4 regions of the Sodalis praecaptivus genome follow, and region 1 is predicted to be linked to each of the others. Evidence: predicted binding sites of a transcription regulator. Region 1 holds the regulator's gene; each other region holds the start of a gene.
What was found. The regulator sigma-54, encoded in region 1, starts transcription at its own class of promoters, with help from an activator protein. The targets are predictions, from matches to a motif close to GTTGGCACANNTTTCGCTNT.

Region 1 (5,768 bases):
GGTTGTTGGTTTCGAGCATCGGCAGCCACAGCTCCAGATAGCTGCGGGTCTGATAGATGAAATTATGTACTTCGGTATGGCGATCTAAAAACGCCGCGACGGGGCGATCCAGGCCGGTCATCGGCCTGAGCTTGGGATCCCAGTGGGGATTGGGCAAAAAGCGTACGTCGAATACATAGTCGGCGTCGATGGGGATGCCGTGCTTGTAGCCGAAGGATTCAAACACCATGGTCAGTTCCCGCTCGCGCTTGCCCAACAGGCGGGTGCGCAGCATTTCGGCCAGCTCATGCACCGACATTTCGGAGGTGTCGATCACTAAATCGGCGCGCGAGCGCAGCGGCTCAAGCAGCGAATCCTCTTCATCGATGGCGCTTTCCAGCGACAGGTTCCGGGCGGAGAGCGGGTGCAGCCGGCGGGTGTCGCTATAGCGGCGGATGAGCGTGTTACGATCGGCGTCCAGAAACAGGAGCTGCGGGGAAAAGCCCTGCGGCAGGTTATCCATGGCCTGCTCAAAAATTTCCGGCGATTCGGGCATATTGCGCACATCGATACTCACCGCGGCGGAGATATTGCTCGCCGCCAGCGTACTGGCAAGCTGCGGCAGCAGCACCACCGGCAGATTATCGACGCAATAAAAACCCATGTCCTCCAGCGCGCGCAGCGCAACGGATTTACCTGAGCCGGAACGACCGCTGACTATCATCAGCACCATGACGCTACACCCCTCTGCCTTACTTATCTCATCCCCTGGCGATGCGGCCATGCCTCGCCCATTCCATCCCGCGGTCGGGACGGCGCCGCGACATCAGTCGCCGTCATCCGTCTCGGTCATAATCTGATACAGCTCCTCGTCGCTTTGCGCGGCGCGCAAGCGGCGACAAACGGTTTTGTCCGCCAGCCGCTTGGCGACCAGCGACAGGGTGTGCAAATGGACCTTGCACTGCTCCGCCGGCACCAGCAGCGCGAACAGCAGGTCCACGGGCTGATTATCGATGGCGTCAAAGGCGATAGGCTGTTCAAGCCGGATAAAAACCCCGACCGCGCGCAGCGTGTCCTCTTCCAGCTTCCCGTGCGGAATGGCGATGCCATTACCGATACCGGTGCTGCCCATGCGTTCACGCGTCAATACGGCGTCAAACACCACTTGCGGCGCCAGGTTGAGCTGCTTCGCCGCCAGTTCGCTGATGATTTCCAGCGCTCTTTTCTTGCTCTGGCAGTGGACGTCGCTGCGGGTACATTCAATGTTTAACACTGAATCAATTTGCATTGCTGTATCGTTAGTCATTTCGGGTCACTTAGGCGCTGGTTAACCTTTAAGACTCATCGGCCCGTTACCGTAGGGATAACGAGCCGATGTGAGGTTTAGGTAGCGTTGTCGGCTACGGTTAAATTAATATTGTTTCAGCTTCTCTTTATGCTTGTTCAACTGCCGCGTGAGTTTATCGATCAATAGATCGATGGCGGCGTACATATCATCCGCTTCCGCAGTCGCGTGCAGCTCACCACCGTTGAGATGCACCGTCGCTTCGGCAATCTTCTGAACTTTCTCCACCTTCAGGACAATATAAACCTGATTGATGCGATCGAAGAACTGTTCCAGCTTTGAGAATTTGGTGGTAACAAATTCTCGTAAGGCGTCGGTGATGTCAACATGCTGTCCGGTAATGTTCAGCTGCATAGTGTCTTCCTTCTCTGTAGAGGTCAAACCAATTGTTTTCGCTGGTTCGACGGCGGGATGGATAAAGACTCTCGGTACTTTGCTACGGTACGCCGCGCCACCATGATACCCTGCTCGGAAAGCAGGTCGGTGAGCTTACTGTCGCTAAGCGGCTTCGCCGGGTTTTCCGCGGCGATGAGTTTTTTCACCAGCGCACGAATAGCCGTTGAGGACGCTTCGCCTCCCCCTTCGGTATTGACGTGGCTTGAGAAAAAATATTTCAATTCAAAGATGCCGCGCGGGCTGTGCAGATATTTTTGGGTGGTGACGCGCGAGATCGTGGACTCGTGCATATCTACCGCCTGGGCAATGTCCGCCAGCACCATCGGCCGCATAAACTCTTCCCCTTGTTCAAAAAACGCTCTCTGCCGTTCGACAATACAGCGCGTCACCTTCAGCAGCGTTTCATTGCGGCTTTCCAGGCTTTTAATCAGCCAGCGCGCCTCCTGCAAATGGCTGCGGATGAACTGACCGTCCGAATCATTGCGGGTGCTGCTACCCAACGCCGCGTACTGCTGATTGATGCGCAGGGCCGGGATACTGTCGGTATTCAGTTCCACGACCCAGCGGTTTTGCAGTTTGCGCACCAGCACGTCAGGAATGACATAGTGCGACTCGCCGGTATTGATGGACTGCCCTGGACGCGGATCCAGCGACTGTATCAGCCCCATCGCGGGTTTCAGCACCTCTTCTTTCAGCTTAGTCGAACGCAGCAGAGTGCGGAAATCATGGCTGCCCAGCAGATTAAGATAATCGCTGACGATGAGCCGCGCTTCGTTGAGATAGGGCAAATCGACCGGAAACTGCGAGAGCTGAATCAGCAGGCAATCACGCAAATCCCGCGCCGCCACGCCGACCGGATCAAAGCGCTGAATGCGTTTTAGCACTGCTTCTACTTCGTCGAGGGTCACGTTTTCGTCACCGATGCTGTCGAGAATATCGTCCAGCGGCACCGTCAAATAACCGGTGTCGTCCACGGCGTCGACTATCGAGGTGGCGATGGCTTTATCGGTATCGGAGAAAGGGGTGAGCTCCACCTGCCACATCAGGTAATCCTGTAGGGTCTGGGTGGTTTCGCCCTGATAGACGGGTAATTCTTCGTCGCGATAATCGGTACCGGTGCCGGATGGCGTGCCGGCGGAGTACATTTCGTCCCAGGTGGCGTCCAGCGGCAGCTCTTCCGGCATGTCCTTTTGTTCCATCGCCTCGCGGGTGTCCAGCGATTCACTGTCGGGCGCATCGTGCGCCTCCACCTCGTCATGCAAATCGGCCTGCTCAAGCAAGGGGTTACTTTCCAGCGCCGTCTGAATTTCCTGCTGGAGTTCAAGCGTGGACAATTGCAACAGACGGATGGCCTGTTGCAACTGCGGGGTCATGGCTAGCTGCTGACTCAGCCTGAGTTGTAAACCTTGCTTCATATAATGCGTCAACTATCCTCACGAACCACGGCGGTAACGTCACCTTATCAGAGGCGGAACTCTTCGCCCAGATAAACCCGCTTGACCTGTTCGTCGAGCAGGATGTCGGCGGGGGAGCCGTGGGCGATAAGCTTACCCTGGCTGACGATATAGGCCCGTTCGCACACGTCGAGGGTTTCACGCACGTTGTGGTCGGTAATCAGCACGCCAAGGCCGCTGTCGCGCAAATGTTCAATGATTTTTTTGATGTCGATGACCGAAATCGGATCGACGCCGGCAAAAGGTTCGTCAAGCAGGATGAATTTAGGATTGGCGGCCAGCGCGCGCGCGATCTCCACCCGGCGTCGTTCACCGCCGGATAGCGACTGGCCGAGGTTGTCGCGCAGGTGACTGATATGAAACTCTTCCATCAGCTCTTTCGCGCGGTCGTTGCGCTGTTCGCTGGTCAGATCCTGGCGGATTTGCAGCACCGCCATCAGATTGTCGAACACGCTCAGACGGCGGAAGATCGAGGCTTCCTGCGGCAGATAGCCGATACCGCGCCGGGCGCGGGTATGCAGCGGCAGAAGGCTGATATCGTCTTCGTCGATCACAATGCGGCCGGCGTCACGGGGAATAATGCCCACCACCATATAAAACGTGGTAGTTTTACCCGCCCCGTTTGGCCCCAGCAATCCCACAATTTCGCCAGAGCTTACCTTAAGGCTGACGTCTTCCACCACGCGGCGCCCTTTATAGGCTTTAGCCAAATTTTCTGCGATTAATGTTGCCATACATCCTATACCCGTTTATTTGGCCGATTTCGCCGGCGCTTTAGCGCCGCTTTTATCCTGCAACTGCGCCGGCACCAGTACGGTGGTGACCCGTTTGCCTTTGTCGCTGAACGCCTCCATCTGCTGTTTCTTGACCAGATAGGTAATACGATCGCCCTTGACGTTGCTGTCCAACTGCTCCAGATAGGCATTGCCGGTCAGGATCACCAGATCATTAGCGGTCTCATAGCGCACTTTCTGCGAATGACCGCGCACCGGCTTGCCGTCGTCCTGCAACTGATAGAAGGTCACCGGATTACCGAAGCCTTCCACCACTTCGTTACCGTCCTTACCGTCGGGACGGGTGATGACCACCTTATCGGCGCGAATATCGATGGAGCCACGCTTGACCACCACCTCACCGGTTAGGGTCACGGTGTTGGTCGCCATATCCACCGCCTGCTGCGCGGAGTCGATATGAATCGGCTGCTGGTTGTCGCTGGTGAGCGCCAGCGCCTGCGCGCTGGCCAGCATTAAGCCGCCGGCCAGAAGCAGGCTAGGGCGTACGTTGTGAATTCTGGATTTCATAAGAGGTCTTAACCTTTTCAATCAACTCGGCGGTCTTGTTGCGCAGATTGCCGCGCATCTTCATGCCGGTGGAGTTAAAGCCGGTACCATATAAGGTTACCTCATCATCCGAGGAGACGTCCTGCGTGACCAGGTTAACCACCGCGTTATCTGTTGTAATGCGTTTAAGCTGCGAGGCGTCGGTCAGGCTATCCACCTGAACATGGCCATACAGATAAAGCATCCTGTCTTGGGTCAGCTTGGCCTTATCGGCCTTTACCGTCCAGGTCGGCACTTTGTCCTCATCGAACGTGGTGGCGACCGGCCGAGTAAACCAGGTTATCTGTTGCTCGGCGTAGTGATTCACGTGATCGGCCACCAGCTTATAGTTAAGCCCCCCCGCCGGGTTATACACCACCGTGGTGGTATATTCGCTCTGATAGGTTGGCTCGCCGGTATTGACCGGCGCCTGGGCGGGCGCCGAGTCGGTATCCGCCAGATTCCAGCCGATAAGCACCAGTACCAATAATCCCAGCAGCGCCGTGGTCCAACGCAAATTCTTACTCATACCGACTGCCCTTTGGCATCCTCCAGCTTTCCCTGCGCCAGCAGCAGCAGGTCGCAGACTTCCCGCACGGCGCCGCGACCGCCGGCGATGCGGGTAACGTAATCGGCCCTGGGCCGCAATAGCGGGTGCGCATCCGCCACCGCCACGCTCAGGCCAACCTGGTCCATGACCGGAGCATCAATCAGGTCGTCGCCCACGTAGGCGACCTGTTGTGCCGTTAATGTCAGTTTACTCAGAAGCGCTTTAAAGGCCAAAGTCTTATCCGACTGCCCCTGGTAAAGGTGCGTAATGCCGAGCGTGGCGCAGCGGTCCTCCAGCAGCCTGGCGGAGCGGCCGGTAATAATAGCGACCTCAATGCCCGATGTCAGCAGGCAGCGAATGCCGTAGCCGTCGCGGACATTGAAGGCTTTGAGTTCTTCACCGTGATTGCCCATATAAATCAGGCCGTCGGACATCACGCCATCCACATCGCAAATCAGTAGACGAATATGGCGGGCCCGTTGCAGCACCTGCTGCGCGACCGGTCCATAACACGTCTCGACGGTGGGGGTCTGTTGCATGAAGGTGTTCCTTGTTATATCACGCCGGCGCGTAGCATATCATGCATGTGCACCACGCCTATCAGGTGGTCGTCCTGCGCTACCAGCAGCGAGGTAATGTGGCGCGCCTGCATCAGGTTGAGCGCCTCCACCGCCAGCATGTCGGGGGCGACGCGCACGCCGCCGGGGGTCATGACATCGGCGATG
Region 2 (5,768 bases), 810 kb from region 1:
TACCGAACATAGCATATTGCATAATCTGCGTCGCTGGGGTGTCCACCGAACGGTGATCATTACCGCGCACCGGCTGTCGGCGCTGCAGGGTGCGAGCGAGATCCTGGTGCTTAAACAGGGCCGCATCGGCCAGCGCGGCGATCACGCCGCGCTGCTGCACCAGCCGGGCTGGTACCGGGATATGTACCGCTACCAGCAGTTGGAAGCCGCCCTCGAACAGGAACCCAAGGAGGCGGGCGATGCGCAGCTGGACTAGCCTTTGGCCCCCCCTTAAACGGCTACTCGCCTATGGCCGGCCCTACCGCAGGCCGTTGACGTTGGCGGCTCTGATGTTATGGCTAGCGGCAGCGGCGGAAGTCGCCGGACCGATAGTCATTAGCTATTTCATCGACCATATTCTGCCCGAGAAAGTCCTGCCGCCCTGGACGGTGGCCGGTCTGGTGGCGATTTTCCTCGCGCTACAGGTGCTGTCGGCGGCGCTGCGCTATTACCAGGCGCTGTTATTCAACCGCACCGCGTTAAGCGTCGTGCAGCAGTTGAGAACGGAAGTCATGGATGCCGCGCTGCGCCAGCCGTTAGGCGTATTCGATACTCAGCCGGTAGGGCAGCTCATTTCCAGGGTGACCAACGATACCGAAGTGGTGAAAGATCTGTACGTCACGGTGGTGGCCTCCGTGCTGCGCAGCGTGGCGTTAATCAGCGCCATGCTGGTGGCGATGTTTTTGCTGGACTGGCGGCTGGCGAGTATCTCGCTGGTGCTGTTTCCAGTGGTCATTGTGGTGATGTGGCTGTATCAGCATTACAGCACGCCAATCGTGCGGCGGATGCGGGCCTATGTCGCCGATATCAATGATGGTTTTAATGAAGCCATCAACGGGATGGGGGTAATTCAGCAATTCCGCCAGCAGCGGCGTTTCGGCGACAAGCTACAGCGGGCAAGCCACGCCCACTTCCAAACCCGTATGGCGACGCTACGGCTGGAGGGCTATCTGCTGCGCCCGCTGCTCAGCCTGCTGTTTGCGCTGATATTGTGCGGCATGCTGCTGCTGTTTGGGCTAAGTCCGCGCGGGGCGATAGGTGTGGGGGTGCTTTACGCCTTCATCAATTACCTCGGCCGGCTCAACGAGCCGCTGATTGAGCTGACATCCCAGCAGTCCATCATGCAGCAGGCGGCGGTCGCGGGAGAACGTATCTTTGAACTGATGGACGGTCCCGCGCAACGGTACGGCACGGATGATGTTTCCCTGAGCGGTGGCGCCATCGAATTGCGCCACCTGCACTTTGCCTATCGCCAGGGATCGCCGGTGTTGCGCGACATTTCGCTAATGGCGCCGGCGAAAAGTTTTATCGCCCTGGTGGGGCATACCGGCAGCGGCAAGAGTACCCTGGCCAGCCTGATGATGGGCTACTATCCGGTCAGCGCGGGGACGCTGTTACTGGACGGCCGGCCCATAGAGACTCTTAGCCATCGCGTCTTGCGCCAGGGGGTGGCAATGGTGCAGCAAGATCCGGTCGTCATGGCTGACACGGTCTATGGCAACGTCACCCTCGGACGGGAGATAAGCGAACAACAGGTCTGGCGCGCGTTAGAGCAGGTGCAACTGGCGGCGCTGGTACGCTCGCTACCGGGGGGAGTGTTCGCCGAACTGGGTGAACAGGGCAACACTTTGTCGGTCGGGCAAAAGCAATTGCTGGCTCTGGCGCGGGTGCTGGTGTCCACGCCGGCGGTATTGATTCTCGATGAGGCCACCGCCAATATCGATTCCGGTACTGAACAGGCGATTGCCCGCGCGCTGGTGGCGGTGCGGCGCCATACGACGCTGGTGGTCATAGCCCACCGGCTGTCGACGGTGGTCGAGGCGGATCAAATCCTGGTGCTGCATCGGGGCGAGGCGGTGGAGCGGGGCACCCATGCCGCCCTGCTGCAGGCGCGAGGCCGCTATTATCGAATGTATCAGCTGCAGCAGGCGGGACAGGCGCTGCGCGCCGACGCGCCCCAGGCATTGCCCGGTTAAGGCCGGGCCGCCGGCTTAGCGATACCTTTACCCTTTCGCCGCCGTGCGGCAATAACATTTGCCTTTATCCCTCAGGCGCCACGATTTCCCCTCGCCGTTTCGTCATCGTAAGCGCCAATGGGATGCCCATTCGCCGCGGTACGCACTGCGAGTGGGCATTTGTGTGCCAAATTTGTGACAGACGCACCGTTTTTTAGCATCAGGCACCTGTTTGGTGCATTTCCCTTTATATGGCCTTGCTTTTTTGATCCCTCCCTCTAACTCGCGACAGGCAGTTGCCATAGGAATAGCCTGCTAACGGTAAATTTTTATGTCAAAACATTTGTGGCACATGCTTTGCTTTAATTGGGCGTAGTGGTCGCGAGTCGGGACTTAATTTTCGAGGGGTACATATGAAGCTGGTAACCGTGGTGATTAAGCCATTTAAATTGGAAGATGTGCGTGAAGCGCTCTCCTCTGTGGGAATTCAGGGGCTGACGGTCACTGAAGTGAAGGGATTTGGGCGTCAGAAAGGCCATGCCGAGCTTTATCGCGGCGCCGAGTACAGCGTAAATTTCCTGCCAAAAGTGAAAATCGATATCGCTATCGCTGACGATCAGCTTGATGAAGTGATTGATGTCATCAGCAAGGCGGCCTATACCGGCAAAATCGGCGACGGCAAGATTTTTGTTGCTGAACTTCAGCGGGTTATTCGCATTCGTACCGGCGAAACCGACGAAGCGGCACTTTAACGACATGCGCTATTTGTAGATAGGGATGAATAAAAAATGAAGAAACTTGTCTCACTCACCGCTTTAGGCGCTGCGGCCCTCTTGCCGTCCTGGGCCATGGCTGCGGCACCCGCAGTCGACAAGGCCGACAATGCCTTTATGATGATAAGCACCGCGCTGGTGCTGTTCATGACGCTTCCGGGGATAGCGCTGTTTTACGGCGGTCTGCTGCGCGGAAAAAACGTGCTGTCAATGCTGACGCAGGTTGCGGTCACTTTTGCGCTGGTCTGTGTGCTATGGATGATTTACGGCTACTCGTTGACGTTCGGTACCGGTAATGCCTTCTTCGGCGATTTCAGCATGATCATGCTTAAAAGCATCGGCGTGACCGCACTGACCGGCAGTTTCTATCAGCTGATTCATGTCGCGTTTCAGTGCTCCTTCGCCTGCATTACCGTTGGCCTGATCGTCGGCGCGCTGGCGGAGCGTATCCGCTTCTCGGCGGTGCTGATTTTCGTGCTGGTGTGGCTGACTTTCTCCTATCTGCCCATGGCGCATATGGTATGGGCGGGGGGTTACCTGGCCTCTTTGGGCGCTTTGGACTTCGCCGGCGGTACCGTGGTGCATATTAACGCCGCCAGCGCCGGGCTGGTGGGGGCTTACTTGTTGGGCAAACGCGCCGGTTTTGGAAAAGAAGCGTTCAAACCTCATAACTTGCCGATGGTATTTACCGGCACCGCTATCCTGTACGTCGGCTGGTTCGGCTTCAACGCCGGCTCCGCCAGCGCCGCCAACGAAATCGCCGGCCTGGCCTTTATCAACACCGTCATGGCCACCGCCGGCGCCATCCTTTCCTGGGTGTTTGTCGAGTGGATGCTGCGCGGTAAACCATCGTTGTTGGGTGCGTGCTCAGGCTGTATCGCCGGTCTGGTCGCCATTACACCGGCTGCCGGTACCGTCGGCGTTGGCGGTGCACTGGTCATCGGCCTGGTGGGTGGCGTCGCCGGTCTGTGGGGCGTGGTTACCTTGAAGAAATGGCTGAAAGTGGATGACGTGTGCGATGTCTTTGGCGTACACGGCGTCTGCGGTATCGTCGGCTGTCTCCTGACAGGGGTATTCTCCTCCGCGTCGCTGGGCGGCACCGGTTATGCTGAAGGGGTCACCATGGGCCACCAGGTGTGGGTGCAGCTCATCAGCGTGATCGTATGCCTGATCTGGTCTGGCGTGGTGGCGTTTATCGGCTTCAAAATCGCCGATATGATGGTGGGCCTGCGCGTGTCCGAGGAGCAAGAGCGCGAAGGTTTGGACGTCAACAGCCACGGCGAGAATGCCTACAACCCCTAATCGCGGGCATTAACCGTTCCGTGCTACCGACAGAACGGGTGCCAATCCAGCGGGAGCGCTTAGCGCTCCCGCTTTTTTATGGCTGCCGGCCCTTCGGTCAGGCGGCGGACGGCAGAAAATCCTCCTTAACCCGGCGACAGGAAATTTCCGGGATCTTGTGCCATGATTAAAGCATTGGGTGGTACGAACCACCATCGCATTCGCCACAATCTGTACCACGGTGGTGAAGGTCCGGCAAATAATAAGAAGGAGAAGCGAAAGATGAAACTCTGGCAAATCATTGCGGGTGTCGCTCTGGGCGCCACATTGGCAGGATGCGCGGATAAAAGCGCCAACATTCCCACCCCCGCGTTTAAAGCGCCGGGCACCGCCCAGCAGGGCGCCATCAGCCAGCCGGCGGTCAGCGGTACGGTGTATATCCGCCAGCGCATCGCGCTGCCGCCTAACGCGGCGTTGACGGTCACGCTATCCGATGCCACGATTCCTGATACCCCGTCTAAAGTCATCGCGCAGCGCGTGGTGCGCACGGACGGCAAGCAGGCTCCGTTCAGCTTCGTATTGCCGTTTAATCCCTCGGATATTCAGCCCAATGCCCGTATCCTGTTAAGTGCCGCCATTACGGTTGATGGCCGCGTAGTGATGATCACCGAGCAGGTAAAAATGGCGGTCACCCAAGGCGGAACGCGCCACGATTTGATCTTGGTACCGGTTGAGTCGGTGGCCTTGCCGACGCAAACGCAACCCGCTACCACGGTGCCGTCAAGTTCGCCGACGCAGGTGACACCCTCGAATAGCATCCCGGCGCCGACGTCCTTTTAACGGCTATCCGACAGCGGCCGCGCGTCCTGGCGGCCTTGGTCCGAATGGCCGCTTCTGGCGGCCTTCTTCATAATGCCTATTTCCGGCGGCCGTCGTAATAATGCCTGCTCCCGGAGGCCCTCCTCCCAATGCCTTCTACCGATGGCCGTTTTCTCAATGCCTGTTGCCGGTGGCTGTTTTCTCAATGCCTGCTTCCGGCGACCGCAATACCGAGGGTCGCTTCCGGCGACCGTCATTCCTACGGCCGCTTCACGGCGGCCGTCATTGTTAAGGCGACATCTGGCGACCGTCACTCCCGTGGTCGCTTCTGGTAACCATGCTCCCAACGGCCGCTGCCAACGACGAGGCGTGCCCAGGGCGGCCTGCGTTCCCCGTGGCTGCGGTGATAAATCGTGGCACTGGCGGCGCTCGCGCTGCACAGGCCCAGACGCCCATCAAGAACGCGCGGTAACGCCCCGTACCACCACGGCGATGGGATAAGAGCTGCTGGATTATGCCGGTCCCTAAAGCGCGGCTACAGCGCTTGTCGGCGGGGCCTATGCAGGCCCATCAGAGAGAGTGGGGTGAGAACGGCCTATTTCATCCCGTGGTGAAAACGTCAAGGCGATAGGCGGCTGGCGATAAGCGCTTAATCGCCGTCTTCTGGACGCCACCGGCAGCGGGCGAGATCAAACCGGCCGCTGTCTTGTAACAACAGCCCTTCGGCCTGTAGCACCCTGAGCTGGCGGTAGAAATCCTCGCCGCTTAGCGAGATAGCGCCGTGACGATTTACCACTCGATGCCAGGGGAGTTTGCTGCCCTCGGGCAGCCGGCTCAATAGCCCGCCGACTTGCCGGGCGGCGCGCGGTGCGCCGGCCAGACGCGCCACATCACCATAGGT
Region 3 (5,768 bases), 140 kb from region 1:
CACTTCCCTTTCGCCCGCGTCACCCACAGGCGTTACGTTATCGCCGTCGGGTGATGGGGTCGGCTTAGCTTTTCGACGTCTGGTGGCATGAGGGGTTTACGTTATCTGCGTCTGACAAATCCCCGCTGCCGATGGCCGACCCTAGATTGCTTTCGGCGGCGACCGCTCTAGCGCCGGCTGTTTACGGTGCTAGCGTTTAGCGTAAGCTGCCGTCGGCGAGGAGGTCTGTCCTGTTTTCAGCGGCTGGCGCGGTAGCGGGTCTCGAATCCCTCGCGTTACGGGTGGGCTCTTTTCATCCCCCAACTGCCGATGAGTCGCCATCTGCCCGTGCTATTTACTTTTTACGATGGCATTTGCCCCTTCTGATAATGCCGTCAACGTTGGCGAACCTGCCGAACCTGCCGAACCTGCCGAACCTGCCGAACCTGCCGAAACCACCGAAACCACCGAAACCACCGAAACCACCGAAACCACCGAAACCACCGAAACCACCGAAACCACCGAAACCACCGAAATCACCGAAACCACCGAAATCACCGAAATCACCGAAACCACCGAAACCACCGAAACCACCGAAATCACCGAAATCACCGAAACCACCAAAACCACCGAAACCGTCCGCTGTGCTGCTGTGGCTACTCTCCCAACAGCTAAATCTCCACTCGCGGTAAAGGCTACATCTGGCGGCACCTGCGCGGGGGCAGGGATATTTTTTCGCCTACCGGGCAATTTGCTACCTGCGCTGGGCGGCAATTTAGGCTACTCTTATCGCCATTTTTTAACGGGACTGCCGGAACGGCGGTGATATTGAGGGATTATGACGGTAGAACATCAGGGGCTGAACCGAGGTCTCGAGGCCCGCCACATAGAATTGATTGCGCTGGGCGGCACCATCGGCGTGGGTCTGTTCATGGGGGCGGCCAGCACGCTGCAATGGGCCGGGCCGTCGGTTCTGCTGGCCTACATTATCGCCGGTATTTTTGTGTTTTTCATCATGCGCGCCATGGGGGAAATGCTCTATCTGGAGCCGGTCACTGGCTCTTTTGCCGTCTACGCCCACCGTTATATGAGCCCCTTCTTTGGTTACCTGACCGCCTGGAGTTACTGGTTTATGTGGATGGCGGTGGGGATTTCGGAAATCACCGCGATTGGCGTTTATGTGCAATTCTGGTTTCCCGATTTGCCGCAGTGGATCCCGGCGCTGGCGGCGGTAGGCCTGGTGGCGGCCGCCAATTTGGCGGCGGTGCGGTTATATGGCGAGATCGAGTTCTGGTTCGCCTTGATAAAGATCACCACCATCATCGTCATGATCCTGGTTGGACTGGGGGTGATTTTCCTGGGGGTCGGCAACGGCGGCCAGCCGGTGGGGCTGGCAAATCTGACCGCCCACGGCGGTTTCTTCACCGGCGGCTGGCGAGGATTTCTCGTCGCGCTGTGTATTGTTGTGGCTTCTTATCAAGGCGTAGAGCTGGTGGGCATTACCGCAGGCGAAGCGAAAGATCCGCAGGTGACGCTGCGTCGCGCCATCGGCAATATTCTTTGGCGCATACTGATCTTCTATGTCGGCGCTATCTTTGTCATCGTCACGCTGTTCCCGTGGAACCAGATCGGCGCCAACGGCAGTCCGTTCGTACTGACCTTCGCGAAAATCGGGATCACCGCCGCCGCGGGGATTATTAACTTTGTCATCCTGACGGCGGCGCTATCGGGTTGCAATAGCGGGATGTACAGCTGCGGGCGTATGTTATACGCCCTGGCGAATAACCGCCAACTGCCGGCGGCGATGGGGCGGCTTTCGCAGAGCGGCGTGCCGGCGGTGGGCGTGACGGTGTCGATAATCGTACTGCTGGCGGGCTCTTGTTTGAATTATATTATCCCCAATCCGCGGCAAGTGTTTGTCTACGTATACAGCGCCAGCGTTTTGCCGGGAATGGTGCCGTGGTTCGTGGTGTTGATAAGCCAGCTGCGCTTTCGCCGCCGCCATCGGCAAGCGTTAGTCGATCATCCTTTCCGATCGGTGCTGTTCCCATGGGTAAATTATTTCACCATGGCTTTCTTAGGCTGTGTGCTGCTGGGGATGGCGTTAAGCCCGGACACCCGTATGTCGTTAACGGTCGGCGGCGGGTTTTTGCTCAGTATCTCCCTGATTTATCGCTTATGCGACCTGGGTCGGCGCGGCGGCGCGCTTAGCCGTTGCCGACCGGCGGCTTCGTCAAAACGGTAACCGACGCGTTTACCTAAAGCGGCACGACCCCGTGCAGGTGCGGCGCCATTATGCCGGCGGCGTCATCGCATAGAAGTCGCGCTAGCGCGCCGATCTGATTTAGCGTCACCGCGCCCGGGGCGTGCCCGCCGAGAGTAAAGCGTCACCGTACCTGAGGCGTGTCGTCGCGGGTAAAGCGTCACCGCGCCTGGGGCTACACCGCGGGTAAAGCGTCACCGCGCCTGGGGCTACACCGCGGGTACAGCGTCACCGCGCCCGGGGCGTACCCGCCGAGAGTAAAGCGTCACCGTACCCGAGGCGTGCCCGTCGCGGGTACAGCGTCACCGAGTTGGGCGCGTCGTCTCCCGCGCGAAAGGAGAAAGCAACATTTGCGCGCGGGACTCCATCGCTTTCGCATCAAACGCCCATTTACCCGTGGAACCCCATCGCTTTCGCATCAAACGCCCATTTACCCGTGGGATCCCATCGCTTTCGCATCAGAGGTCACAACCCGGGAGCGGCGTGTTGGGCAGCTCGGGGCACGGTCGTCATCGCATCGCCCTGAAGGTATGCAGCCACCCCCATCTGAAGCGCAGGTGGGAATGACGGCGTGCGATAAGCGCTGGCGGGGATATCACGCCCAACCTTTATTTTCCATTATTTCCTTAAAATGAGAACCCACGCACCGGATTGGTGCGCTCGCCCCTCTACGCTTAACAAACCCCAAGGGTAGGGGAGCCGAGATTGTTGCTTGCCCACGGCTGGCCACCCTTCGCCGACCTGGCAGAGATATTGCTTAGCTGAATTGCCTGAGCATTCGTGACCGGCGGTTGCGTGTCATCAGCTGTTTTCATTGGTTAAACGGTGTTACTGCAGAGTTTGTTGCCGATTGTCGCCCTTTGGCGTTCCAATAACCCAGCACTAAGGAACACGATAATGTCATTGAAACCGATAGCCTCTCCGCTTGCCGCTTTCATCATCGGCTGTCTTGGAACGGCGTTTGCGGCCCACGCCGATATTACCGTCGGCGTCGCCGGGCCGTTTTCCGGTCCCAACGCGACCTACGGGGATCAATACTGGCGCGGCGCCAGTCAGGCCGCGGCGGATATCAATGCCGCCGGTGGGATCAACGGTGAGAAAATTACCTTGGTGCAGGGGGACGACGCCTGCGAGCCCAAACAGGCGGTCGCGGTAGCCAACCGGCTGGTGGATCAATCCCACGTGGCGGCGGTCATCGGCCATTTCTGTTCGTCGTCCACGATGCCGGCCTCGGAGGTGTATGACGATGCCGGCATTCTCGCCATCACGCCCGGTTCCACCAACCCGCAGATCACCGAGCGCGGCATGAGCAACCTGTTTCGCATGTGCGGCCGAGACGACCAGCAGGGCGCTATCGCCGCCAGTTACATCATCGACAAATTAAAAGCGACCAAAGTGGCGATCATCCACGACAAAGATACTTACGGGCAGGGGCTGGCGGATGCCACTAAGGCCGCGCTGAATAAAGCGGGCGTGAAGGAGGTCATGTACGAAGGGTTATCGCGCGGCGAAAAAGATTTCAATGCCCTGGTGACCAAAATCCGCTCGGTAGACCCGCAGGTGGTGTATTTCGGTGGCTGCCATCCCGAAGCCGGGCCGTTGGTTCGTCAAATGCGTGAACAGGGCGTGAAGGCGAAATTTTTCTCCGGCGACTGCATTGTCACCGAAGAACTGGTGACCGCGGCGGGGGGACCGCAATATACCGACGGCGTGCTGATGACCTTTGGCCAGGACCCGCGTTTGATACCGGCGGGCAAATCGGTCATTGAGAAATTCCGCGCCAGCAAGTTCGAGCCTGAGGGGTACACGCTGTACGCTTACGCCTCGCTACAGGCCATTGCCGCCGCCTTCAAAGCCATCGGCGGTAGCGATTCCGCCAAGGCCAGCGATTGGCTCAAATCCCATTCGGTAGACACCGTGATGGGGCAGAAAAGTTGGGACAGCAAGGGGGATTTGAAAGTCTCTGATTATGTCGTTTATCAATGGGATAACCAGGGTAAATATCAGCAGTTGCCTTAACCGCGCGGCATGCACTTCGAGGGGCGCGCCGGCATGATAAGCCCGGCGCGCCGTAATCGCAGAGCGCCGCGAGGCGTTCTGTCGGGCCAGACGGGACCGCTTATCTATGGAAGCATTTTTTTGGCAGCAGATGTTTAACGGCTTAACCCTGGGCGCCGTATATGGTCTTATCGCCATCGGCTATACCATGGTGTATGGCATTATCGGCATGATTAATTTCGCCCATGGCGAAGTCTATATGATCTCCGCCTACCTGTGCGCCATCGGCCTGGCGCTACTCTCTTTCTTCGGGGTGTCCTCGTTTCCGCTGCTGATTTTCGGCACGCTGGTGTTCACGCTGGTGGTCACCGGGGTGTATGGCTGGGTCATCGAACGTATCGCTTACCGGCCCCTGCGCAACTCCACCCGGCTGGCGCCGCTGATTTCCGCTATCGGTATGTCGCTGATATTGCAGAACTATGCGCAAATCAGCCAAGGGCCTCGCCAGCAGGGCATTCCCACATTGCTCGATGGCGTCGTCAAATTTTCACTGGGCGACAGCGTGGTGCAGTTGACCTATACCAAGGTGTTTATCCTGGCGGCATCGCTAGTGGGGATGCTGGTACTGAATTGGGTCATCCGGCATACCCGCCTCGGCCGGATGTGCCGCGCGACGCAGCAGGACCGCAAGATGGCCGCCATTCTGGGGATCAACACCGATCGGGTCATTTCGGCGGTGTTCGTTATCGGCGCCGCCATGGCCGGTTTGGCGGGCGTATTAATAACCATGAACTACGGCACCTTCGATTTCTACGCCGGCTTTATCATCGGCATCAAGGCCTTCACCGCCGCGGTGCTGGGCGGGATAGGCTCCTTACCGGGGGCGATGCTGGGCGGGTTGATCCTCGGCGTGGCGGAAGCGCAGTTCTCCGGCATGGTGAATTCCGATTACAAAGACGTATTTTCCTTTTCTCTCCTGGTGGTGATCCTCATTTTCCGACCCCAGGGATTGTTGGGCCGGCCCTTGGTCGCCAAAGTATAGGAGCTGGCGCGATGACAACGACGACGGGAAAACGCGACATGGCGCTAAGGGACGCTTTTAAGGAGGCGGCGTTGGCGGGTTTGATCGCGCTCATCATTTTCGGCCCGATGGTCGGCGTGGTATTGAACGGTTATCGCTTCGATTTTCACGGCCTACGCCTGGCGGTGATGGTATTGACCGTGGTGGTCGGGCGGCTGTTGCTGAGTCTTTTTTGGCAGACGGCGCCGGGCAAACGCTGGCTGTCCCGTTTCGAGGGGGAAAGAGAGGGCGTTTATGTGCGCGCGCCGGAGGCGAAAAGCCGGCTGCGCTGGATAGTGCCGCTGCTGCTGCTGCTGGCGATACTGTTTCCCTTCGTGGCCACCAAATACCTGCTGACGGTGGGGATCCTGGGGCTGATTTATGTCCTGCTGGGTCTGGGGTTGAATATCGTGGTGGGGCTGGCCGGCCTGCTGGATTTGGGTTATGTGGCGTTTTACGCCATCGGCG
Region 4 (5,768 bases), 460 kb from region 1:
CACCTGCAGGAAATACCGCGCCAGCCGGGGAATATCTTCCCGTCGCTCGCGCAGCGGCGGCAGATGGACCCGGATCACGTTCAGGCGATGGAATAAATCCTCGCGAAAGCGGCCTTCCTGCACGCGCAGTTCCAGGTTCTGGTGGGTGGCGGCGATGATCCGCACATCCACTTTGACCGGCGCATAGCCGCCGACGCGGTAGAACTGACCGTCTGCCAATACACGTAGCAGGCGGGTTTGCACATCCAGCGGCATATCGCCGATTTCGTCCAGAAACAGCGTGCCGCCGTCGGCCTGCTCGAAACGGCCCTGACGGATTTGATTGGCGCCGGTAAACGCCCCTTTTTCATGGCCGAATAATTCCGACTCAATCAAATCCTTCGGGATCGCCGCCATGTTGAGCGCGATAAACGGCGCCTTGGCGCGTGGACTATGGCGATGCAGGGCGTGGGCCACCAATTCTTTGCCGGTGCCGGACTCGCCGTTGATAAGGACGCTGATAGACGAGCGCGATAGCCGGCCGATGATGCGGAACACATCCTGCATCGCCGGCGCCTCGCCGATGATGTCGGCGGTGGGACCGCTGGCGGGCTGACTGCGGGGCGGCTGCTGCTGTTCCAGGTAGTGGCTGACGGCGCGTTCCACCAGCGCCACCGCTTCGTCGATATCGAACGGTTTCGGTAAATAGTCAAACGCCCCTTGCTGATAGGCGCTTACTGCGGCATCCAGATCGGAGTGGGCGGTCATGATGATGACCGGCAGCATCGGGTGACGCTGTTTGATTTGTTTTAGCAATGCCAACCCGTCCATGCCGGGCATGCGAATATCGGACAACAGCACGTCCGGCGTTTGGGTGGCGAGCGCGTCCAGCACCTGGCTGCCACCTTCAAAGGTGGTGCAGGTCAACCCGGCCCCAGTGAGTGCGCGTTCAAGCACCCAGCGGATGGAGCTATCGTCGTCGACGATCCAGACTATCCCTCGTTGCATACAGAACCTCACTGGCGAATAGGCAGGTATACCGAAAATTCGGTATGTCCCGGCCAACTGTTAAATTCAATCTTTCCTGAATTCTGATCGATCAGACTGCGGGCGATGGAGAGGCCCAGGCCGGTGCCCCCTTCGCGGCCGCTGACCATGGGATAAAACAGCGTATCCTGCAATTGCGCCGGGATCCCCGGGCCGTCGTCCTCGATATCAATGCGCGCCACCAGCCGGTAACGAACCCCGTGCAGCGTCAGTTGGAAGGCGGTACGCGTTCTGAGGGTAATGGTGCCGCCCTCCTCCCCCAGCGCCTGTAGCGAGTTGCGGGTGATATTCAGCAATACCTGCTCCATCTGATCCGGATCGTGGGTCAACTCCGGCAGGCTGGGATCATAATCCCGCACCAGGGTGACATTATCCGGCATTTCAAGCGACACCAGCTTAAACACCCGTTCGCAGACTTGATGAATACTTTGCGTGACGTGCATCCCGGGCTGTTGGGGACCCAATAAGCGGTCGACCAAGTTGCGCAGCCGATCGGCCTGCTCGATGATCACTTTGGTGTATTCCGTCAACGCCGGGTCGGGCAGCGCCTTGGCCAGCAGCTGCGCCGCGCCGCGCAGCCCGCCGAGGGGATTTTTGATCTCATGGGCGAGGCCGCGCACCAGATCCCGCGCCGCGACCTGTTGGGCGTGCTGGAGCTGCTCTTGGCTAAGACGGCGTTGGTTATCCATCGGCGCCAGCTCCATCAGAATAGTCTCTTCCGGCAGCCGCTGCGCGGTCAGCGACAGGATGTGCGCCCTGCCGTCTACCACCAGCGTCACTTCGTTATCGGTAAAACCCTGGCCGGCGTCCAGGCTTTCGCGCATCAGCTCGACATTGAGGGAGAAATAGCCCAGCAGTTCGGGCAGCGGTGTGCCGAACAGCTTACGTGAGCTTTGCGCCAGCAACTGCTGCGCCGCCGGGTTGGCGTAGTGCACCGCCAGATCATTATCCAGCAGCAAAATACTAGTGATGAGCGAATTAAGGATCTGCCCAGCTTCGGGCAGTGTGCCGGTTGCCATTTAGCAGTCTCCCGCACTCAGTTAGTGCAAAGCGATCGGTTATCGGTGATTGCGCATGGCTGCGCGCCAGGTTTGGTGGAGAAAAAAGCCCATCCGGAGATGGGCTGAAAGTTTCCACGGCAACAAAAAACTCGGGCGATTAAACGCTGTAGTACAGCTCGAACTCCACCGGGTGCGGCGTCATGCGTACGCGATCGTTTTCTTCCGTGCGCAGCGCGATATAGGCATCGATGGTGTCGTCGGTGAATACGCCGCCGCGGGTCAAGAACTCGCGATCCGCATCCAGGGCGTTCAATGCTTCCTCAAGGGAGCCGGCCACGGTTGGGATTTCGCTGGCTTCTTCCGCCGGCAGATCGTAAAGGTTCTTATCCATGGCGTCGCCAGGATGGATTTTGTTGATGATACCGTCCAGGCCGGCCATCAGCAGCGCGGAGAAGGCCAGGTACGGGTTGGCGGCCGGATCCGGGAACCGCACTTCGATACGGCGTGCTTTCGGGCTGGCAACCACCGGAATACGGATGGAGGCGGAGCGGTTGCGGGCGGAATAAGCCAGCATGACCGGCGCTTCATAACCCGGGACCAGACGCTTGTAGGAGTTGGTGGTCGGGTTGGTCAGGGCATTGATGGCTTTAGCGTGCTTGATAACGCCGCCGATATAGAACAGGGCCGCTTCGGACAGGCCGCCGTATTTATCGCCGGAAAACAGGTTATTGCCGTCTTTGCTCAACGACATATGGCAGTGCATGCCGGAACCGTTATCGCCGAAAATCGGCTTGGGCATAAAGGTCGCGGTTTTACCGAATGCGTGAGCAACGTTATGCACGACATATTTGTAGATCTGGATTTCATCGGCTTTTTTGGTCAGGGTGTTGAAGCGGGTAGCCACTTCATTCTGGCCGGCGGTCGCCACTTCGTGATGGTGCGCTTCCACGACCAGGCCCATTTCCGCCATGGTCAAGCACATGGTGGAGCGCAGATCCTGCGAGGAGTCTACCGGCGGAACCGGGAAATAACCGCCCTTCACGCCCGGACGGTGGCCTTTGTTGCCGCCTTCATAAGCTTTACCGGTGTTCCAGGCCGCTTCGATATCGTCGATTGCCACATGCGAGCCGGAAATAGAGGTACCGAAACGAATGTCGTCGAACAGAAAGAATTCCGGCTCCGGTCCAAACAGCACCTGATCGGCAATGCCGGAAGATTTCAGAAAGTCTTCCGCACGCTTGGCGATAGAGCGAGGATCGCGATCGTAGCCCTGCATGGTTGCCGGCTCAAGGATGTCGCAGCGGATGATGAGCGTCGATTCTTCATAGAACGGATCCATCACGGCAGAAGATGCGTCGGGCATCAAGACCATGTCGGATTCGTTAATGCCTTTCCAGCCGCCGATAGAGGAGCCGTCGAACATCTTGCCCTCTTCAAAGAAGTCATCCACCTCTTCTTTTTTGACCGGTGCAGGAATGGTAACGTGCTGCTCTTTACCTTTGGTATCGGTGAAACGTAAGTCGATGAATTTTACTTCATGTTCTTTAAGCATCGACATGACTTGTTCAACGGACATAACTCATATTCTCCCGGATGTTGCTTGTTGTCGTCGTGGAACGAACGCCTATGGATTGGATTTTCTGGCTTACATAGTCTAAAGCTAAAACTGTGCCAACATTGCCAAATCGGCGCGAAACGCTGCGCCGCCGTCTTTTGCTGCACGGGTGGCTGCACCAGATTGGCCGGATTGATCCATCTTAGTGCATTTGACGAAAAGGTGGGCACTATTTTGGTGCATGGGGTGGGGCGGGATGAGATTTTGCACCGGGACAGGGACGCGGCGGCGCGCAAAATGACGCAATCGCCAAGAACGACGGATCTTGTTTAGTCCCTCGCCTAATACGTGTACAATAACGCGCTATTTCTAATGCCTGAGGCAAAGTTGTGATCGAAAATCTGCGTAACATCGCCATCATCGCGCACGTAGACCATGGTAAAACTACCCTGGTTGACAAATTGTTGCAACAATCCGGCACGCTCGGTGACCGCAACGATGCAACCGAACGCGTGATGGACTCCAACGATTTGGAGAAAGAGCGTGGGATTACCATCCTCGCTAAAAATACCGCCATCAACTGGCGCGACTACCGTATCAACATCGTCGACACCCCTGGACACGCCGATTTCGGCGGCGAAGTTGAGCGCGTGATGTCGATGGTTGACTCGGTATTGCTGCTGGTCGATGCCATGGATGGTCCGATGCCCCAGACCCGTTTCGTGACGCAGAAAGCGTTCGCCTATGGTCTGAAACCCATCGTGGTCATCAACAAAGTTGACCGCCCCGGCGCGCGACCCGACTGGGTGGTGGATCAGGTCTTCGATCTGTTCGTCAACCTGGGCGCCACCGACGAGCAGCTCGATTTTCCGATCGTCTACGCATCCGCGCTGAACGGTATCGCCGGTCTGGAACATGAAGAGATGGCCGACGACATGACTCCGCTGTTTGAATCCATCGTGAAAAACGTCGAAGCGCCGAAGGTTGACGTCGACGGCCCGTTCCAGATGCAGATCTCCCAGCTTGACTACAACAGCTACGTTGGCGTTATCGGCGTCGGCCGCATCAAGCGCGGTTCGGTGAAACCCAACCAGAACGTGACGGTGGTGGACAGCGAAGGCAAACGCCGCAACGGTAAAGTAGGCCAGGTTCTGGGCCATATGGGTTTGCAGCGTATTGAATCCAAACTGGCGGAAGCCGGCGATATCATCGCGATCACCGGGCTGGGCGAGCTGAATATCTCCGATACCATTTGCGATCCGGCTCAGGTTGAAGCGCTGCCGCCGCTGACGGTTGACGAACCGACCGTCTCCATGTCGTTCGGCGTCAATACCTCGCCGTTCTGCGGTAAAGAAGGGAAATACGTTACCTCCCGCCAGATTCTGGAACGTTTGAATAAAGAACTGGTGCACAACGTGGCGCTGCGCGTGGAAGAAACCGAAGATCCGGATACCTTCCGCGTTTCCGGCCGCGGCGAGCTGCACTTGTCGGTGCTCATCGAGAACATGCGCCGCGAAGGGTTCGAGATTGCCGTTTCCCGACCGAAAGTCATTTTCCGTACCGTTGATGGCGCCAAGCAGGAGCCGTTTGAGTCGGTGACGCTGGATATTGAAGAGCAGCATCAGGGGCCGGTCATGGAAGCCATGGGCATCCGTAAAGGCGAGATGCGCGACATGCTGCCGGACGGTAAAGGCCGCATCCGTCTGGATTACGTGATTCCCAGCCGGGGGCTGATTGGTTTCCGTACCGATTTCCTGACCATGACCTCGGGCACGGGGCTGTTATATTCCACTTTCAGCCACTACGACGACGTGCGTCCCGGGGAAATCGGCCAGCGCCAGAACGGCGTGCTGATCTCCAACGGCCAGGGCAAGGCCGTGGCTTACGCTCTGTACAGCCTGCAGGATCGCGGACGTCTGTTCCTGGGCCACGGCGCGGAAGTCTATGAAGGCCAGATTATCGGTATTCACACCCGCTCCAACGATCTGACGGTGAACTGTCTGACCGGTAAGAAGCTGACCAACATGCGCGCTTCCGGCACCGACGAAGCCACTACTCTGGTACCGGCGATCAAGATGTCTCTGGAGCAGGCGCTGGAATTCATTGATGATGATGAATTGGTGGAAGTGACGCCGCAGTCGATCCGTTTGCGTAAGCGTCATCTGACCGAAAACGAGCGTAAGCGC

Region 2: the regulator sigma-54 is predicted to act here: its motif matches at 2,339-2,358, upstream of glnK (P-II family nitrogen regulator).
Region 3: the regulator sigma-54 is predicted to act here: its motif matches at 2,983-3,002, upstream of SANT_RS18260 (branched-chain amino acid ABC transporter substrate-binding protein).
Region 4: the regulator sigma-54 is predicted to act here: its motif matches at 3,684-3,703, upstream of glnA (glutamate--ammonia ligase).

The regions. Positions count from the first base shown of each region.
Region 1 covers NZ_CP006569.1:4,223,958-4,229,725, reverse strand. The annotation lists gene rapZ (RNase adapter RapZ) at 1-712, opposite strand, end outside; gene ptsN (PTS IIA-like nitrogen regulatory protein PtsN) at 806-1,285, opposite strand; gene hpf (ribosome hibernation promoting factor) at 1,391-1,678, opposite strand; gene rpoN (RNA polymerase factor sigma-54) at 1,702-3,135, opposite strand; gene lptB (LPS export ABC transporter ATP-binding protein) at 3,183-3,908, opposite strand; gene lptA (lipopolysaccharide ABC transporter substrate-binding protein LptA) at 3,924-4,475, opposite strand; gene lptC (LPS export ABC transporter periplasmic protein LptC) at 4,444-5,022, opposite strand; gene kdsC (3-deoxy-manno-octulosonate-8-phosphatase KdsC) at 5,019-5,582, opposite strand; gene kdsD (arabinose-5-phosphate isomerase KdsD) at 5,597-5,768, opposite strand, start outside.
Region 2 covers NZ_CP006569.1:3,415,701-3,421,468, reverse strand. The annotation lists gene SANT_RS15275 (SmdA family multidrug ABC transporter permease/ATP-binding protein) at 1-256, shown strand, start outside; gene SANT_RS15270 (SmdB family multidrug efflux ABC transporter permease/ATP-binding protein) at 240-2,015, shown strand; gene glnK (P-II family nitrogen regulator) at 2,408-2,746, shown strand; gene amtB (ammonium transporter AmtB) at 2,783-4,069, shown strand; gene SANT_RS15255 (YbaY family lipoprotein) at 4,331-4,888, shown strand; gene SANT_RS15250 (MGMT family protein) at 5,517-5,768, opposite strand, start outside.
Region 3 covers NZ_CP006569.1:4,087,475-4,093,242, reverse strand. The annotation lists gene SANT_RS24305 (hypothetical protein) at 347-805, shown strand; gene thrP (bifunctional threonine/serine APC transporter ThrP) at 818-2,224, shown strand; gene SANT_RS18260 (branched-chain amino acid ABC transporter substrate-binding protein) at 3,140-4,261, shown strand; gene SANT_RS18255 (ABC transporter permease subunit) at 4,368-5,282, shown strand; gene livM (high-affinity branched-chain amino acid ABC transporter permease LivM) at 5,321-5,768, shown strand, end outside.
Region 4 covers NZ_CP006569.1:4,680,316-4,686,083, reverse strand. The annotation lists gene glnG (nitrogen regulation protein NR(I)) at 1-987, opposite strand, end outside; gene glnL (nitrogen regulation protein NR(II)) at 996-2,045, opposite strand; gene glnA (glutamate--ammonia ligase) at 2,185-3,603, opposite strand; gene typA (ribosome-dependent GTPase TypA) at 3,972-5,768, shown strand, end outside.